DNA from 4 places in the Kitasatospora sp. NPDC057738 genome. Region 2 is predicted to be linked to each of the others. Evidence: riboswitches for the same ligand, from Rfam matches in the RefSeq annotation. Region 2 holds a riboswitch; each other region holds the start of a gene.
What was found. A riboswitch is a leader RNA that binds a small molecule or an ion and turns the genes downstream of it on or off. The one in region 2 is predicted to bind cyclic di-AMP.
Positions count from the first base shown of each region.

Region 1 (4,152 bases), on a different contig from region 2:
CCAGGGCCAGCGCGACGTCACGGCCGGGCACGTAGCCGGCCTTCTCGATGGCCTCGACGATGAGGTCCAGGGCCTCGCGGTTGGAGTCCAGGTTCGGGGCGAAGCCGCCCTCGTCGCCCAGGCCGGTGGACAGGCCGCGCTCCTTCAGCACGCCCTTGAGCGTGTGGTAGACCTCGACGCCCCAGCGGACGGCCTCGGAGAAGGACTCCGCGCCGATCGGGGCGATCATGAACTCCTGGATGTCGACGTTGGAGTCCGCGTGCGACCCACCGTTGAGGATGTTCATCATCGGGACCGGCAGGACGTGCGCGTTCGGGCCGCCCAGGTAGCGGAACAGCGGCAGGTCGCTGGCCTCGGAGGCGGCGTGCGCGACGGCCAGCGAGACGCCCAGGATGGCGTTGGCGCCGAGCGAGGACTTGTCCGGGGTGGCGTCCAGGTCCAGCATGGCCTGGTCGATCAGGCGCTGCTCGGTGGCGTCGTAGCCGACCAGCTCCGGGCCGATCTGCTCGATGACGGCCAGGACGGCCTTCTCGACGCCCTTGCCGAAGTAGCGGTTCTTGTCACCGTCACGCAGCTCCAGCGCCTCGAAGGCACCGGTGGAAGCACCCGACGGGACAGCGGCACGACCCGTGCTGCCGTCGTCGAGGCCGACCTCGACCTCGACCGTGGGGTTGCCGCGGGAGTCGAGGATCTCACGGGCTACGACGACATCGATGGACGGCACGAGGCATCTCCTTGCGGAAGCAGGGTCCGGTCTGACGGTGGTGCTGTCAGCAGGACGATTGCGGAGTCGTTACGACCAGAGCCTAACCGCCCGGGCTCCCGGGGCCACGTCCGCCTCGGTCCCGTCTCAGCGTGTGGCCCCACTACCCACCGGTAGTTCACCTGCTTGTCCCAGCTTGTCCCACCGGAGCGGTCGAATGCGGACGAAGGGGACCGGTAGGACCGGTCCCCTTCGGACGGCGGGGTGAGGCGGCGTCGGCACCGGGCGCGGCGGGCGGGCCGGCGGCGGGCGGGCAGGCGTCGAGCGGGCCGGCTCAGCCGAGGTGCAGCACCTGGCCGGGCATGATCAGGTTCGGGTCGCCGCCGACCGTGCCGTGGTTCTGCTCGTACAGCGCGTGCCAGCCTCCGGACACGCCCTGGGCGGCGGCGATGGTCGACAGGGTGTCACCGGCGCGGACGGTGTAGTCGTGGCCGGTGGCCTGCGGGGCCGACTGCGCGGCCTGCGGGGCGTACTGCGGCTGGGCGGCGGCCTGGCCGGCGTACTGCTGGTAGACGCTCTGGTGGCTGGTCCAGTACCAGGCGCCGTTGCTCTGGTACCAGTACACCTTGGCGTCGGCGTCCCAGCCGGCCTTGCCGGAGAAGCCCGGGGTCTGCGGCTGCGCCTGCTGCTGCGGGGCGGCCTGCTGGACCGGCTGCGCGGCGGGCTTCGAGGCCTGCTTCTGGGCGGCGGGCTGCTGCGCGACCGGCTTCTCGGCCGGCTTGGCGGCGGGCTTCGGGGTCTGCTGCTTGGGCGCGGACTGCGGCTTGGCGTCCGAGGAGGTGTCGACCGCGGCCGGGGCGCCGCCCTTGGTCAGACCGGCCTTCTGGGAGCAGACCGGCCAGGCACCCGGGCCCTGCGAGGCCAGCACCTTCTCGGCGACCGAGATCTGCTGGGCCTTGCTGGCCTGGTTGGCCTGCGGCGCGTAGGCGGTGCCGCCGTACGCCTTCCAGGTGCTGGAGGTGAACTGGAGGCCGCCGTAGAAGCCGTTGCCGGTGTTGATGCTCCAGTTGCCACCGGCCTCGCACTGGGCGACGGCGTCCCAGGTGGAGGCGGGGGCTGCGGAGGCGCCGGTGGCGGTGAGGAGCGGCATCGCGAGTCCGACGCCGGCCACACCGGCGACGGCGATGGCCTTCTCGGCCTGGGTGCGACGACGGTGACGGCCAGTTCCAACGAACAGCATGAAGAGGTCCCTCTCCGCACGCCTGCGAGGTGAGCTGTCGGGTTCGGACCGGGAGGTGGCCCGGCCGCCGTATGCGGAAACGATTCCGCTCGGGCGGCTTCACCCCAAGCCGTGGGGAGACGGCAACAAACCTGGTTCCCCCGCCCCTGCCCAGGGTTCTGGTCGGTTTCCCGTGACGCGGCGGGCAGGACTCGGCGTTCCGCGTACGAGGTCCGCAGCTGCGAACTCCAGGGAGAGTAGACAGATCATCAGACCAATCACAAGCTCATATCGTCGATATCACACAATAATTACGGCGCGTGTTCGATCGCCTACCAACGGCGGTGTTATGTCCGGATTGATGGGTGTTCACACCCCCGTCGGCAGGTGGTTCGCGACGTCCCGTCAGGGCGATCTCAGCACGTCGGAGGCGTGGCGGGAGCGTGCGGAGAGGCCTGCGGAGAGGCCTGCGAAGGAGCGTGCGGAGAGGCCTGCGGAGAGGCCTGCGAAGGAGCGTGCGGAGGGGTCTGCGGAGAGGCGTGCGGGGAACGGCGCTCCGGACTGAATTCCACCGGGAGTTCGCGCAGCCCACGCATGATCAGACCACCGCGCCACCGCAGGTCGTCCGCGTTTTCCGCGAGCCGGAGATCGGGCAGCCGGGAAAGCAGCGTGGTCAGCGCGGCACGACCCTCCAAGCGGGCGAGCGGAGCGCCGATGCAGTAGTGGATGCCGTGCCCGAAGCCCAGGTGGGGGTTGTCCGTCCGGGCCAGGTCCAGGGTGTTCTCGGCCGCGAACCGGGCCGGGTCGCGGTCCGCCGCGGCGAGCACCACCAGCACCGGGTCGCCGACCGGGATGTCCACCCCGCCGATGGTCAGCGGACGGGTCGCGAACCGCCAGGTCGCCATCTCCACCGGCCCGTCGTATCGCAGGAGTTCCTCGATCCCGGTCTCCAGCAGCGCGCTCTCCCCGCGGGCCACCGACTCCTGCAGCAACCGGCGCTGCTCCGGATTGCGCAGCAGGGCGTACGTGCCGTTGCCGATCAGGTTCACGGTGGTCTCGAAACCCGCGAACAGGAGGATGAAGGCCATCGCCGCGGCCTCGTTCTCGGTCAGGTGCTCACCGTGGTCACTGGCCCGGATCAGGCCCGAGATCAGGTCGTCCCCGAGGTCCGCTCGCTTGCGGTGGATCAGCTCCAGCAGGTACGCCCGCATCCGCTTCACCGCCCGCCCCACGCCGCCGCGCTGCCCGCCGCCGTGGCCCGGCTTCGTGTGGCGCACCATCATCCCGGCCCAGTCCCGGAAGTCGTCCTGGTCCTCGGCCGGCACGCCCAGCAGGTCGCAGATCGCGTAGATGGGGAGCGGGAAGGCGAACTCGTGGATCAGGTCCGCCGAACCGCGCTGCGCGAAGCCGTCGATCAGCCGGTCGGTGAGCTGCTGCACCCGCGGCTCGAACTCCGCCACCCGGCGCGGGGTGAACGCCTTCGACACCAGCCTGCGCAGCCGGGTGTGGTCCGGCGGGTCGATGTTCAGCAGGTGGGTCATCAGGTCCGCCTGCCGCTCCCCCGGGATGCCCACCCGGCCGGTGCGGTGCGCCTGCTCGCTGTGGTGCGCCGGGTTCTTCGACAGCCGGCTGTCCGCGAGCGCCTGCCGGGCGTCCGCGTACCGGGTCACCAGCCAGGCCTCCACCCCGCTCGGCAGCGTGGTGCGGTGCACCGGGGCGTGCTCGCGCAGCCAGGCGTAGGCGGGGTACGGGTCGGAGGCGAACTCCCAGGTGAACAGCTGCGGGGCGGTGGCGTCGGACGGCGTGGCGGCGGGCCGGGCGGAGTCGGGCTGAGCTGGCATGGACCGACCGTATCCGGTGCGACGGGCACGCCCCGCTCCGGCGGGCCGCCGCTCCTCCCGCCGACGGTCCGCGGCCGTCCTGCCGATGTTCCGTGGACGGCCCATGGACGGTTCATGGACGGCCCGTTGACTGTCCGCGGACGGTCAATGGACAGCTCTTGGCCGACTCTTGGCCGCGGTGCGGGCGTGAGCCTGGTCACCTGCGGGGTAATCCCTGTTGCGGAGGGTCAGGACGTGCCTACGATCCTCCGCAGTACGCGTGGGCGCCGGTGCGGTGTCGTCCACAGGGAGGAGCAGGCCATGCGGGTCAGCGGGTCAGTCGTCGTCATCGCGGTCCTCGACGGCGGTTCGGGCGCGGGACTCGCCCGCCGGTTCGCCGCCGCCGGCGC
Region 1 is NZ_JBHVJT010000055.1:15,533-19,684, reverse strand. Features, by position in the region: gene eno (phosphopyruvate hydratase) at 1-724, opposite strand, end outside; gene ACFVGO_RS26925 (transglycosylase family protein) at 1,038-1,943, opposite strand; cyclic di-AMP (ydaO/yuaA leader) riboswitch at 1,949-2,117, opposite strand; gene ACFVGO_RS26920 (cytochrome P450) at 2,339-3,763, opposite strand; gene ACFVGO_RS26915 (SDR family NAD(P)-dependent oxidoreductase) at 4,064-4,152, shown strand, end outside.
Region 1: it holds a riboswitch for cyclic di-AMP, as region 2 does, so the genes downstream of both, ACFVGO_RS26925 (transglycosylase family protein) here and ACFVGO_RS00995 (peptidoglycan DD-metalloendopeptidase family protein) in region 2, are expected to answer to the same signal.

Region 2 (4,152 bases):
GAAGGAGCAGAGCGTCTGCACGACCAGGATCGCCATCGTCCCGAGCAGCGCCAGCAGCGTGTACAGGTGCGCGTACGGGTCCATCCCGGCCGCCAGGAACCCCGCCACCAGCCCCACCGCGATCACCGACTGCACCACCGAGGCGACGTGCGGCGAACCGTGCCGCGCATGGGTGCGGCCGAGCGCCGGGTGCAGCAGCCCCTCCCGGCCGATCGCGTACAGGTACCGGGCCGCGCACTGGTGGAAGGCCATCGCGCAGGCGAACGAGCCGGTGACGACCAGCCATTGGAACACCTTCACCGCCCAGGCCCCCAGGTGCGCGCCGAGCGGGTCGAAGAACAGGCTGTTGCCGTCCTTGCCCGGCACGGCGCCGCTCGCCACCGCGACCGCCCGCCCGACGCCGTTGCCGGACACGATCATCCAGGACACGAAGACGTAGAGCAGCCCGACGCCGATCACCGACACCAGCGTCGCCCGCGGCACCACCCGCTTGGGGTCGCGGGACTCCTCGCCGTACATCGCGGTGGACTCGAATCCCACCCAGGACCAGAACGCGAAGAACAGGCCGAGCCCGGCCGCCGCCGCGCCCGAACCACCCACCCCCCTCAGCGCGTTCAGCGGGTTCACGGCCCCGACCACGATCCCGTCCGGCCCGCCGCCGGAGAACAGCACCGCGAACGAGACCGCCCCCAGCACCCCGATCTCCAGCACCAGCGCGACCCCGAGCACCTTGGCCGTCAGGTGCAGGTCGAACCAGGCCATCACCCCGATCACCGTCGCCCCGAACAGCGCGTACCAGCCCCAGCCCAGGTCCACCCCCAGCTGCGAACGGACCAGTCCGCGCAGCGAGTACGCGAAGAAGCCGAGGGCCGAGGCCTCGGTGACGACGTACGCCAGCACCGCGAGCAGCCCCGAGGCCATCCCGACCACCCGGCCCAGCCCGTGCGAGACGTAGCCGTAGAACGCGCCGGCCGCGGTGATGTGCCGGGCCATCGCCACGTACCCGACCGAGAACACCGTCAGCACCACGGTCGCCACGACGTACGCGGCGGGCGCGCCGGCGCCGTTGCCCTGCCCGACGATGATCGGCAGGTTGCCCGTCATCGCGGTGATCGGGGCGGCGGTGGCGAGCGCCATGAACACCACGCCGACCAGGCCGACCGAGTCCGCCTTCAGCCGGTCGACGCCGCCCGTCCCCGGCCGCTCCCGCCCGGCCTTCTCCCCCGCCACGTCCCCGCTCCGGACCGCCATCCGGCCTCCTCGCCTCCCGGACCCGCCCGACCGCCGGACCGGCCGGACGCTGACCGTCCGACAGCATGGCGCGCCGGAGCAGCCCCGCGATCGGGCCGACGGCCCTCCGGAGCAGTCGGGTTGACGCCGCGTTCGACCGGTCGAACGACGCTCCGGAACCCGCCGGACGGCCGGGGCACGACCGGACGGGCCCGGAAACGGCAGCGGCCGGCCCGGCCGTACGAGGAGGTCCTCGTGCGGCCGGGCCGGCCTGGGCGTGTCCCGCGCCCATGTCCGCCGTGCGGCGATCACCCGGTCGAGCGGTCACCCGACATGACCATCCCGGAGGATCGATTCGCCCCGCAGCAGCGGTGGTTCCGAAAACCCTCGGCGCTCAGCGGCCCCGGATCAGAGCGCGACGCCGTGCGCGCGCAGGTAGGCGACCGGGTTGATGTCCGAGCCGTACTCCGAGCCGTTGCGGATCTCGAAGTGCAGGTGCGGGCCGGTCACGTTGCCGGTGGCGCCGGAGAGGCCGATCTGCTGGCCGGCGGTGACGGCCTGACCGATCCTCACGCCGATCGAGGAGAGGTGCGCGTACTCGGCGTAGTGACCGTCGGCGAGCTTGATCTCGACCTCGTTGCCGTAGGCGCCGCCGTTGCCGGCCTTGACCACGACGCCGTTGGCGACGGCGCGCAGCGGGGTGCCGGTGGAGGCGACGAAGTCCTGGCCGGTGTGGTGGCCGGAGGCCCACATCGAGCCGGCCACGCCGTAGGCGGTGCCGAGCCTCGGGTTGGCCAGCGGGGCGACGAAGCCGGAGGTGGCGGCGGCGACCGGAGTGGCGGTCACGACCGCAGCCGGAGCGGCGACCTGCAGCTGGGTCTGGAGCTGGGCGGACGGCTTGGCGGCCTCGGTCTTCACCTGGACCTGGGCCTGCGGCTTGGCGGCCTGGGTCGCCGGGGCGGCCGGCTGGGCGGGCTTCGCCGGGGCGGCCGGCTTGGCCGGGGCGGCGTCGGCGGCCGGCGCGGCGGCGTGGCCCGACAGCGCGAGCTGCTGGCCCGGGAAGATCAGGTTCGGGTCGGCACCGACGACCGAGCGGTTCTGCTCGTACAGCGCGTGCCAGCCGCCCTCGACGTTCTTGGCGTCGGCGATCTTGGACAGGGTGTCTCCGCTGACGACGCGGTAGCTCTCCTGCGCGGCCGGGGTGGCCGGGGCAGCGGCCGGCGCGGCCGGCTTGGCGTCCGTGGAGGCGGCGGCCTGCGCGGCCGGGGCGGCCGGAACGGTGTGGGCCTGGGCGCTCACCGCGGTGACGAGCGGGAGGGCGAAGGAGACACCGGTGACGGCGGTCGCGATGCCGATACGGGCGGCGCGGGGCAGGGCGATACGACGAGCCTGAGCAGGCATGGAATTTTCCTCTCCGACGCCTGCGAGGTGAGCTGTCGGGTTCGGGCTGGAGTTGCCCGGCCGCATGCGCGGCTTCACCCCTAGCCGGTCCTGGACGCCCGCGCCCTGAGGCGCGAACTCCGGTCCGGCGACTTACCTGTGGGTCCCCCGCTCCTGCCGTACAGAGTTCGTTTCGAACCACCGGGCAGCGGCAGGACTCGGCGTTCCACCCGGTGGATCCGTCCGGACTGGCCGGGCGGTCGCTGAACTAAAACCCATCCGTTCGGGTGAAGCAATGTCGATCTCTTGAAAGGGCAACCATCTCCCCCGTTCCGGTGACCCTCCGCAGACCGGACCCCACGGTGCGTACACAACCCATTCACCCCCCGCCACTGATCCACGACCCTGCGCCGAGATCGGCGACGGAACGCAGCCACCCGTTCACGCACCGCCGACCGTCAACACACCCACCGGTGACCCTTGTCACGTGCGCCCCGGCAGCGCAGGATTCGCCCGTGGCCACCTCCGAGGCCGGCACCCTGCGCCTGGGCACCGCGCAGGGTCGCTGGGTACTACTGGCGACCGTGCTCGGCTCGAGCATGGCGATGCTCGACGGCACCGTCGTGAACGTCGCCCTGCCCCGGATCGGCGCCGACCTCGGCGCCTCCCTGGCGTCCCTGCAATGGACTCTGAACGCCTATCTGCTCACCCTGGCGGGCCTGATCCTGCTCGGCGGCGCGCTCGGCGACCGGTACGGGCGGCGCAAGGTCTTCCTGATCGGCGTGGTCTGGTTCGCCATCGCCTCCGCGGCCTGCGCCGCGGCGCCGAACATCCACGTGCTGATCGCCGCCCGCGCCGTCCAGGGCATCGGCGGGGCGCTGCTCACCCCCGGCTCGCTCGCCATGCTCCAGGCCGTCTTCCACCCCGACGACCGCTCGGCCGCGGTCGGGCTCTGGTCCGGCCTCGGCGGGGTGTCCGCCGCGATCGGCCCCTTCCTCGGCGGCTGGCTGGTGGACGGCCCCGGCTGGCGCTGGATCTTCCTGCTGAACCTGCCGCTCGCCGCCGCCGTGATCGCGGTGACCACCCGGTCGGTGCCGGAGACCCGGGACGAGGCCGCCACCGGCCGCTTCGACGTGCTCGGCGCCGTGCTCGCCGCCCTCGCGCTCGGCGCGATCACCTACGCGCTGACCGCGGCCGGCGAGGGCCTGTCCCCGGCGGTCTGGGTCAGCGGGGTGATCGGGGTGGCGCTCGGCGTCGCCTTCGTGGCCGTCGAGCGCCGCGCCCCCGAACCGATGCTGCCGCTCGGGCTGTTCTCCTCCCGGCTGTTCACCGCGGTGAACCTGGTCACCCTGTGCGTGTACGCGGCGTTCAGCGGCGTCTTCTTCCTGCTGGTGGTGCAGCTCCAGATCGTGTCCGGGTTCTCGCCGCTGGTGTCGGGCTTCGCCCTGGTGCCGATCACCGTGCTGATGCTGGCGCTGTCCGCGCGCGCCGGGCGCCTCGGCAAACGGATCGGCCCGCGCGTCCCGCTGACCGTCGGCCCCC
Region 2 is NZ_JBHVJT010000001.1:231,852-236,003, forward strand. Features, by position in the region: gene ACFVGO_RS00990 (APC family permease) at 1-1,251, opposite strand, end outside; gene ACFVGO_RS00995 (peptidoglycan DD-metalloendopeptidase family protein) at 1,639-2,631, opposite strand; cyclic di-AMP (ydaO/yuaA leader) riboswitch at 2,634-2,834, opposite strand; gene ACFVGO_RS01000 (MFS transporter) at 3,126-4,152, shown strand, end outside.

Region 3 (4,152 bases), on a different contig from region 2:
GCGTACATGCCGACGTGGTGCATGTCCCGGTAGAAGATCACCAGGTCTCCCGGTCGCGCTTCGGACAGGCTGACCCGCTGCCCGGCGTACGCCTGGGCCTGCGAGGTGCGCGGCAGGGTCACTCCGGCCTGCCGCCAGCTGTAGTACATCAGACCGGAGCAGTCGAACGCGTGCGGGCCGGTGGCCCCGTAGACGTACGGGGAGCCGATCATCCGCACCGCGGCGGCCAGCGCGGCGGCCCCGCGCTCGGAGGCGGGCGGGGCGGTGCCGAGGTCCAGCCGGTCGGTGCCCCGGGTGGCGCGCTGCTCGGCGTCCCGGGCGTCCTGGACCGTCAGCCGGGCCCGCTCGGCGGCGCCCAGACCGTTCAGCAGCTTCTGCGCCCTGGCCAGCCGCTGCTGGATCTGCTGCTTGCTGTCGGCGAGCGAGCGGCGGGTCCGGTCCAGCTCGTCGAGCTTGCCGGCCGCCTCGGTCCGGCGCTGGTCGAGCCGGCGCTGCCGGGCGACCAGCTCGTGCAGGGTCTCCTGCTGGCGCGCGGCGGCCTGGCCCAGGGCGCGGGCGCGGGACAGGTAGCCCTCCGGGTCGGGCGAGAGGATGAGCTGGGCGGTCTGGGTCATCCCGCCGCCGCGGTACTCGGCCCCGGCCACCGTCGCGAGGTCGCCCCGCAGCCCGTTGAGCTGGTCCTGGGCCACGGCGATCTCGCCCTGGAGGATCGTGGTCTCGCCCTGGAGCCGCCGCTGGGCCTCCTGCGCCGCGTTGGCCTTCTCGGACGCCTGCTCGGCCTCGTCGTACAGCTGTTCCACCTGCGTCTTGACGTCCTGGCGGTCGCCCGGGTCGGGGCTGCCGGGGGCGGCCTGGGCGCTGCCTCCGGCAGCCACACCCAGGGCGGTGGCGGCGGCCGCGGTCAGCACCAGCGCCCGGGCGAGCAGTTGGGAACGGCGGTGCACGGGCATGGCGGCAGCGGCTCCAATCCTGCGGCGCGGCTCCCGCCGCCGCACCGGGACGGGCGGCCGTCGAGCGGGAGTCCGGTGGCAGACGTTAGCGAGTCAGGGCAAGCGAGTCCAAACCCCTGCCAACCCGAATATTCAGGCTGTTGTCGGACATTTGATCGGCCCTCGGGAAAAGCCGCAGGAAAAACCGCAGGCCCGGCCTCCCCTGGGGGAGGCCGGGCCTGGAAACGTCCGAGCGGTGATCAGACCCGCACGATGGAGGCCAGCGGCATGTTGGTGACGGCCTCGTAGCGCACCGACGCGCCCGGCTTGGGCGCGTGCAGCACCTGGCCGTTGCCCGCGTAGATGCCGACGTGGTGGGCGTCGGTGTAGAAGATCAGCAGGTCGCCGGGCTGGGCCTGGGAGATGTCCGAGCCGATCCGGGTGCCGGCCGAGGCCTGCGCCTGCGAGGTGCGCGGCAGCGACACGCCCGCCTGGTTGAACGCCCAGACCATCAGGCCGGAGCAGTCGAAGGAGCCCGGGCCGGTGGCGCCCCAGACGTACGGGCTGCCGATCTTGGAGGCGGCGGCCGAGAGCGCGGCGGCGCCGCGCGAGCTGCCCGGGGCCACCTTCACCGGGGAGGAGGCGGTCGAGCCGGCCGAGGCGGTCGAGCCGGCCGCGAGGTCGCCGCGGCTGTTGTCGCGGGAGGCGCGGTCGGCCTGCTGCTGCTGGGCCTGGGCGGCGTCGGCCTTGGCCTTGGCGTCGGCCGCGGCCTTCTCCTCGGCCTGGCGCAGCGCCTGGCGCTCCTGCTCGGTCAGCGTGTTGAGCAGGTCCTGGGCCGCCTTCAGCTTGCCCTGGACCTCCTCCTTGGAGGCCTTCAGCTGCTGGGTGGTCGACTCCAGCTCGGCGAGCTTGCCCTGGGCCTCGTTGCGGTCCTGGTCGAGCTTGCGCTGCTGCTCCTGGAGCTCCTTCAGCTGACCCTTCTGGGTGCTGCCGGCCTGGTTCAGCGCGTCGGCCTGGCTGAGGAAGGTGTCCGGGCTGGAGGAGAACATCAGCTGGACGGTCGGGGATATGCCCCCGTTGCGGTACTGCTCGCCGGCGATCTCGGCCAGGCCGCCCTGGAGCTCGGTGACCTGGGCCTGCTGACGGGCCACCTGGTCCTGCATGCCGGAGACCTGCTTCTCCAGCTCCTGCTGCTTGGCCTGGGCCGCGTTGTAGTTCTCGGTCGCGATCTCGGCCTGCTCGTTGAGCTGGTCGACCTGCCCCTTGACCTGTTCCTTGGTCGGCTGCGGGTCGGCGTGGGCGCCTTGCGCGGAGAGGACGACGGCTGCCGCGGCGACACCGGTCAGGATCGAGACCCGGGCGCGGCCTGCGGGCTTGGGACGACGATGGGACGCCACGAAGGCGGACTCCTTCTTCCTACGTCCGCCTACCGGGTGAGCTGACGGGTTCGGGCCGGAAGCATGCCCTACGACGCCTCACGGCCGTTCCATCGGCCGACCTGGCGTCGATTCACCCCGGAGGAACGTGGTTCCCCGGCTCCGCTCCGCAGCGCCCCCAAAACACTGGGCTCCCCTGTCGGGCAGTCGCTTCGACCTGCCCCGCTGCCTCACGAACTCGACGGTAACCACCGCCGCCACCCTGGCTGGGCGATCGACAGTGCGGTGGTTCAGGGCACGACCCTAGTAACTGAACCGTGATCGGTTCAAATCCTTGTCAGAAAAAAGACCAAAGATTTCCCAAGTTCTTCTGTGAAAATGACCGATGGTGACCACTGGCACACAGATGGCTGATCAGTTCTCAGCATGTGGTCGCGAAGGGACGGAAAGCCGAACGCCACCCCCGAACGAGGGGTGGCGCTTTTCACAGCCCCCGGAAGGGCCCCGCGGGCGTGTCGGGCCGTCAGACCCGGCGGATGGTGTTGATCGACATCGCGTCGGCCTTCATCACCTTCACCACGTCACCGGTGTGCGGCGCGTGGACCACCATGCCGTTGCCGATGTACATCCCGACGTGGTGCATGTCGTTGCCGTAGACCACCAGGTCGCCCGGCTGGGCCTGGTCCAGCGAGGGCACCCGGGTGCCGTAGTGGCCCTGCTCCTGCGAGGTGCGCGGCAGCGAGACGCCCGCCTGCCCGTACGCCCAGACCATCAGGCCCGAGCAGTCGAAGGTGGTCGAGCCGGTGGCGCCCCACACGTACGGCGAGCCCTGCTTGCTCATCGCCTTGGCCATCGCCACGGCCGCGTAGCCGCTGGCCGGCGGCAGGCTGCTGAGGTCGACCCGGTCGCTGCCGCGCGAGGCGCGGTCGTCCTGCGCCTGCTGGGCCTTCAGCGCGGCGCGGTCGGTGGCGCTCAGCGAGTTCAGCAGGTCCTGGGCGGCCTTCAGCTTGGTGTTGACGTCCGCCTTGGCCTGGTTCAGGTCCTTGGTGGTGGTGTCCAGCGAGGCGAGCACGGCGGAGGCCTCGACCTTCTCCTGGTCCAGCCGGCGCTGCTGGTCCAGCAGCCCCTTGAGCGCCTCGGCCTGGCTGCTGCTGGCCTGCTGGACGGTGGAGGCCTTCTCCAGGTAGCCGGACGGGTCGGAGGTGAGCATCAGCTGGACGGACGGGTCGATGCCGCCGGTGCGGTACTGCTCGCCCGCCACCTCGGCGAGGCCGCCCTGGAGCTGGGTCATCTGCTCCTGGCTGCGGGCCACCTGGTCCTGCAGCTGGTCGGCCTGCTTGCGCAGCTGGTCGGCCCGCTCCTTGGCGCCGTTGTACTTCTCCGCCGCCTGCTCCTGCTCCTCCTGGAGCTGGTCGATCTGCGCCTTGACGTCCGTTTTGTTCGGCTGCGGCGCGGCGTGCGCGGCCACCTGGGCGGAGAGGGCGACCGCGGTCGCAGCAGCAGCGGTGAGCACGGAGATCCGCGCGCGGCTCGGCTGCTTGGGACGGCGGTGGGAGGCCAAGGGTCCTGCTCCTTCTTCCAACGGACTCACCTGATGGGATGAGATTCCGGAAAATAGGTTTGACGCCAGACCCTAGTGAAGATCTATCCGTTTTGCCACTCCCCCGAAGGTGTGAACTCCGGTCCGCACACTGACGACACGGGACCCGCACACCATCCCGGAACCACTCCTGACCAGGCATCGCACGGCCGCTCGGGGTCAGGGGCGCGCCAGCCGGTTCAGCAGCAGCACCGAGGCCACGGGGCGCGCGCCCGCCTTCCGCACGCCGTCCGCGACCTCCCGGTCG
Region 3 is NZ_JBHVJT010000067.1:15,160-19,311, forward strand. Features, by position in the region: gene ACFVGO_RS29890 (NlpC/P60 family protein) at 1-950, opposite strand, end outside; gene ACFVGO_RS29895 (NlpC/P60 family protein) at 1,190-2,326, opposite strand; cyclic di-AMP (ydaO/yuaA leader) riboswitch at 2,337-2,490, opposite strand; gene ACFVGO_RS29900 (NlpC/P60 family protein) at 2,829-3,866, opposite strand; gene ACFVGO_RS29905 (NYN domain-containing protein) at 4,065-4,152, opposite strand, start outside.
Region 3: it holds a riboswitch for cyclic di-AMP, as region 2 does, so the genes downstream of both, ACFVGO_RS29895 (NlpC/P60 family protein) here and ACFVGO_RS00995 (peptidoglycan DD-metalloendopeptidase family protein) in region 2, are expected to answer to the same signal.

Region 4 (4,152 bases), on a different contig from region 2:
TCGAACTCCCCGTCCTTGGCCCCCAGCAGCAGGGCGGCGATCTCGGCCCGGGTGTAGATGAGGGCCGGGCCGTCCGGGAACCGCGAGTTGCGCATCGCCACATCGCCGCCGGGCAGGGCCGCGAACTCGACGCAGTTGCCCTGGGAGTTGCTGTGCCGGCTCTTCTGCCAGACCACCCCCTGGAGATCGGCGGCGGCCATCCCGTTGTAGGTGTCGTACGAGCCGTGCGTGTCCTGCGAGTCGTGCATAGAAATCTCCCGAAGAGCTTCCGGAGTTGTCGTCCAGCGCGGCGCCCCCGGCACCGTCGAAACGAACGGACCGGCCCCGTACCGGTCCGGCACAACGCCTCACTTGACGCGATGATAGCTGCAGTGCACGTGCATCAGCACGGGACGTTGCAGGTGCACGTGGCCTTTTGTCCGCAGCCGCGAACTCTTCACGGACCCTTCTCCTGACGGTACGTAAACGGACATAGCCGATGAATCGTCGGGCGCGCGATAACCGGCCGTGAGCGCCTCCCCGCTGAATGTTGATCTTCGAATGCCGGGAGTCGCACCCCCGTGACCCTCCGTCAAACCATCCTCATGCTGTGAGACATCTCACGCGCCCCAGGTGCAACGCCGGCCCCCTCGGGTCGCGTCGAGGCAACCACCGGCGGTCGCGCGGGGATTGGGAGCGGAATGTCCGGATTGTAGGCAAAGTGCCCGGACCGGCGCCGGAGACGCACCGGGCTCCGGACCGCGACCGCGTGAAACCCACTCGGCAGCCGACTGCAAGCCGGACGGGCAGATGTCCTACGATCTCCGGCATGAGCACCGCAGCCATCCCGGGCGCGCCACTGCCCGTCCGTACTCCAGGCTCCCGTGCGCGGGGGCGCCACCGTCGTCCCGAGCGCCCCGAGATCCCGGCCGGCGCCCCGGCCCTGGTGCTCGCCGTGCCCGCGACCGCCGGGCCCGAGTCCCGCTCGGTCGTCGAGGAGTTGCTCTCGATCGTCCGCACCGAGCAGAACGGCGTCCGGACCGCGGTCGGCTACCTGCCGGGCAACGGCGGCGAGGGCGCGGGCGGCGAGGACCGCACCGTGGCCGAGCTGCTGGCCATGGCGGCCGAGGCCGGGCTGCCGACGCCCGTCCTGGTCCCGCTGGTGCCCGGCCCGCACACCTTCCTGACCGAGCTTCACGCGCTCGCCGCCGAGTACGGCGCGCCCGTCACCGACCCGCTGGGCCCGCACCCGCTGCTGGCCGAGGCCGTGCACGTCCGGCTGTCCGAGGCCGGGCTGGCCCGGGCCGACCGCGCCCGGCTGTTCGCCATCGCGACCGCCGCGGACGGCGTGGTGCTGACCACCGTCGGCGGCGAGGACGCGGCCGCGGCGGCCGGCATCACCGGCGTGCTGCTGGCCGCCCGACTGGCCGTGCCGGTCGTCGCCGCCGCGCTCGACGTGCCCGGCTCGGTGGCCGCGGCCGTCAACCACCTCAGGGACACCGGCTCGCAGCGCCCGGCGCTGGCCCCGCTGGTGATCGGCCCGGAGGCGGACTCCGAGCTGCTCGCCACCGCCGCCGAGGAGACCGGCTGCCCGTCGGCCGCGCCGCTGGGCTCGTACCCGTCGGTCGGCCAGCTGATCGCCTCCACCTACCTGGCGGCGCTGCCCGCGCCGTCCCCGGAGGACCTGGCACGGGCCGAGGCGGAGGCGGCGGCCGCCGCCGAGGCCGAGGGGGCCCTGGAGGGCGTCCGCGGCGCCCACGCGGCCTCCCAGGGGCCCGCAGGGCGGTAGTCGACGTCGCGCGCCGGTTCGCGCGCTCCGAAGGGCCCGGAACGGCATGCGTTCCGGGCCCTTCGGTTTTGCTCCGCCCGCCCGTGGCCGTCCCGCGCGGAAGTCGGACGGCGGCGAAGTGGAATGTCCGTTCTGGCCTTTTTGAAAGGAAATAGGAAACGCGGTCGCGGGCGCTCGCACCACAGCCGCCGCATCATCCGCCGGGGCGCTCCGGCCCGCGATTCGACGCGCCGTCACACCACTTCTGAAGTGCTGCCAGTTGTGGGCTTCCACAACAGGGTTGCTTGAAAACGATCATTTACGATCATGGAGAGCGGCAATTTTGGCAGTTCCCACTAAACCGTGATGCGCATCACAGCCATTTGCAGTTTGAACTTAAGTCTGATTAACGTGCTCCCCGTTCGTGACCACACGAACCCGGTTCATCCGCGACGCCGAGTCCTGCCGTCGGATGTCCTGGCAGCGCGAAATCGCACCACGGCAGGAGCGGGGGACCCACAGGTAAGTCGCCCCGGACCGATCTCCGGAACGGTCCAGGGCTAGGGGTGAAGCCGCGCCCACAGCGCGGCCGGGCAACTCCAGCCCGAATCCGACAGCTCACCTCGCAGGCGTGGGAGAGGACCGCGTCTTCATGCTGCCCACCAACGGCACTCGTCTGTCCAGCCGCACCCGTCGCGTGATCGCCGCCCTCGGCGTCGCGGGCGTCGGCCTCACCGTCCCCTGCATCGCCTCCGGCACCGCCTCCGCCGCCACCGTCGCCACCTGGGACAAGGTCGCCCAGTGCGAGAGCGGCGGCAACTGGAGCATCAACACCGGCAACGGCTTCTACGGCGGCCTCCAGTTCACCTCCAGCACCTGGTCCGCCTTCGGCGGCACCGCCTTCGCGGCGCGCGCCGACCTGGCCACCAAGGACCAGCAGATCGCCGTCGCCGAGAAGGTCCTCGCCTCGCAGGGCCCCGGCGCCTGGCCGGTGTGCTCGGTCCAGGCCGGCCTCACCAAGGGCGGCGCCGCGGCCGCCGTCGACACCTCGGCGGGCTCCACCGCCGGCTCGACCACCGCCAAGCCCGCGCAGCCCGCGCAGAGCGCCAAGCCGGCCGCCCCGGCCGCCAAGCCCGCTCCGCAGACCCAGGCCCCGGCCGCCAAGCCCGCCGCGCCCGCCCAGGACGGCACGCAGGCCAGCACCGACTCCACCGCCTCCGGAAACCGGAGCGACTGGGTCCAGAAGCGCCAGCAGCAGGCCCAGAACGGCGACTACACCGTGGTCGAGGGCGACTGGCTGTCCGCGATCGCCGACCAGCACAAGGTGCAGGGCGGCTGGCAGCGGCTGTACGAGCTCAACCGCGGCACCCTGACCGAGGGTCCGGACAGCATCTACCCGGGCCAGCAGCTGTCCTTCGGCGGCAACGGCCAGGCCCAGGCCGGCCAGTCCGCCACCGGCAAGTCCGGCTCGGACTTCACCTGGTTCGACCGCTCGCAGAAGTCCGGCCAGTCCGCGAACGGCGGTGCCGTGAACGCCCAGCCGACCGCGCAGGCCCAGACCCCGGCCGCCAAGCCGTCCACCAAGCCGGCCGCCAAGCCCGCTCCGCAGACCCAGGCTCCGGCCCAGACCCAGACCCAGACCCAGACCCAGACTCCGGCCGCCACCGGCAGCATGGCCGCCGCGGTCTCCTTCGCCGAGTCGAAGGTCGGTCAGGCGTACGTCTACGGCGGCACCGGCAACGGTGGCTGGGACTGCTCCGGCCTGACCCAGGCCGCGCTGCGCGCCGCGGGCGTCTCCGTCCCGCGCGTCGCCGCCGACCAGGCCGCCGCCAGCACCCACGTCTCGCTGGACAGCCTCCAGCCGGGCGACCTGCTGTTCTGGTCCAACAACGGCAAGGACTCCGGCGTCTACCACGTCGCGATCTACGTCGGCAACGGCAAGTACGTCGAGGCCGCCAATCCGAGCTCGGGCGTCCGCGAGCAGAGCATCGCCAACTGGGCCCCGGACTTCGCCGGCCGGGTCTGAGAACGGCGAACAGCCGACGGACGGCGGACGACGGATAACAGCTGACAGATAACAGATTTCATCATCTGTCAGCTGTCGTCCGAACGTTGACCGCCCACGCCCCCGGGGAGAGTCTGGTCGCTCCTCCCCGGGGGTTCCGGCATGCCTCCGGCCGTACCTCGTGGCAAATCCCCGCGGTGAAGCTCCGTGCTGAATCCCCACGGCGAATCCCCATGGCGAAGCCCCTGCTGAATCCCCACGACGAATCCCCGTGGTGAATCCCCGCCCCAACGGGCATGCTGCTGCTCTGCACCCGAGGAGGAGTCACATGGCCCAGGTCACCGTCACCCTCGACGCGAACCTCGCGATCGACGCGATGTTGCTCTCCGGCACCAAGAAC
Region 4 is NZ_JBHVJT010000025.1:13,878-18,029, forward strand. Features, by position in the region: gene ACFVGO_RS16095 (DUF397 domain-containing protein) at 1-248, opposite strand, end outside; gene ACFVGO_RS16100 (hypothetical protein) at 809-1,768, shown strand; cyclic di-AMP (ydaO/yuaA leader) riboswitch at 2,222-2,392, shown strand; gene ACFVGO_RS16105 (transglycosylase family protein) at 2,379-3,773, shown strand; gene ACFVGO_RS16110 (hypothetical protein) at 4,081-4,152, shown strand, end outside.
Region 4: it holds a riboswitch for cyclic di-AMP, as region 2 does, so the genes downstream of both, ACFVGO_RS16105 (transglycosylase family protein) here and ACFVGO_RS00995 (peptidoglycan DD-metalloendopeptidase family protein) in region 2, are expected to answer to the same signal.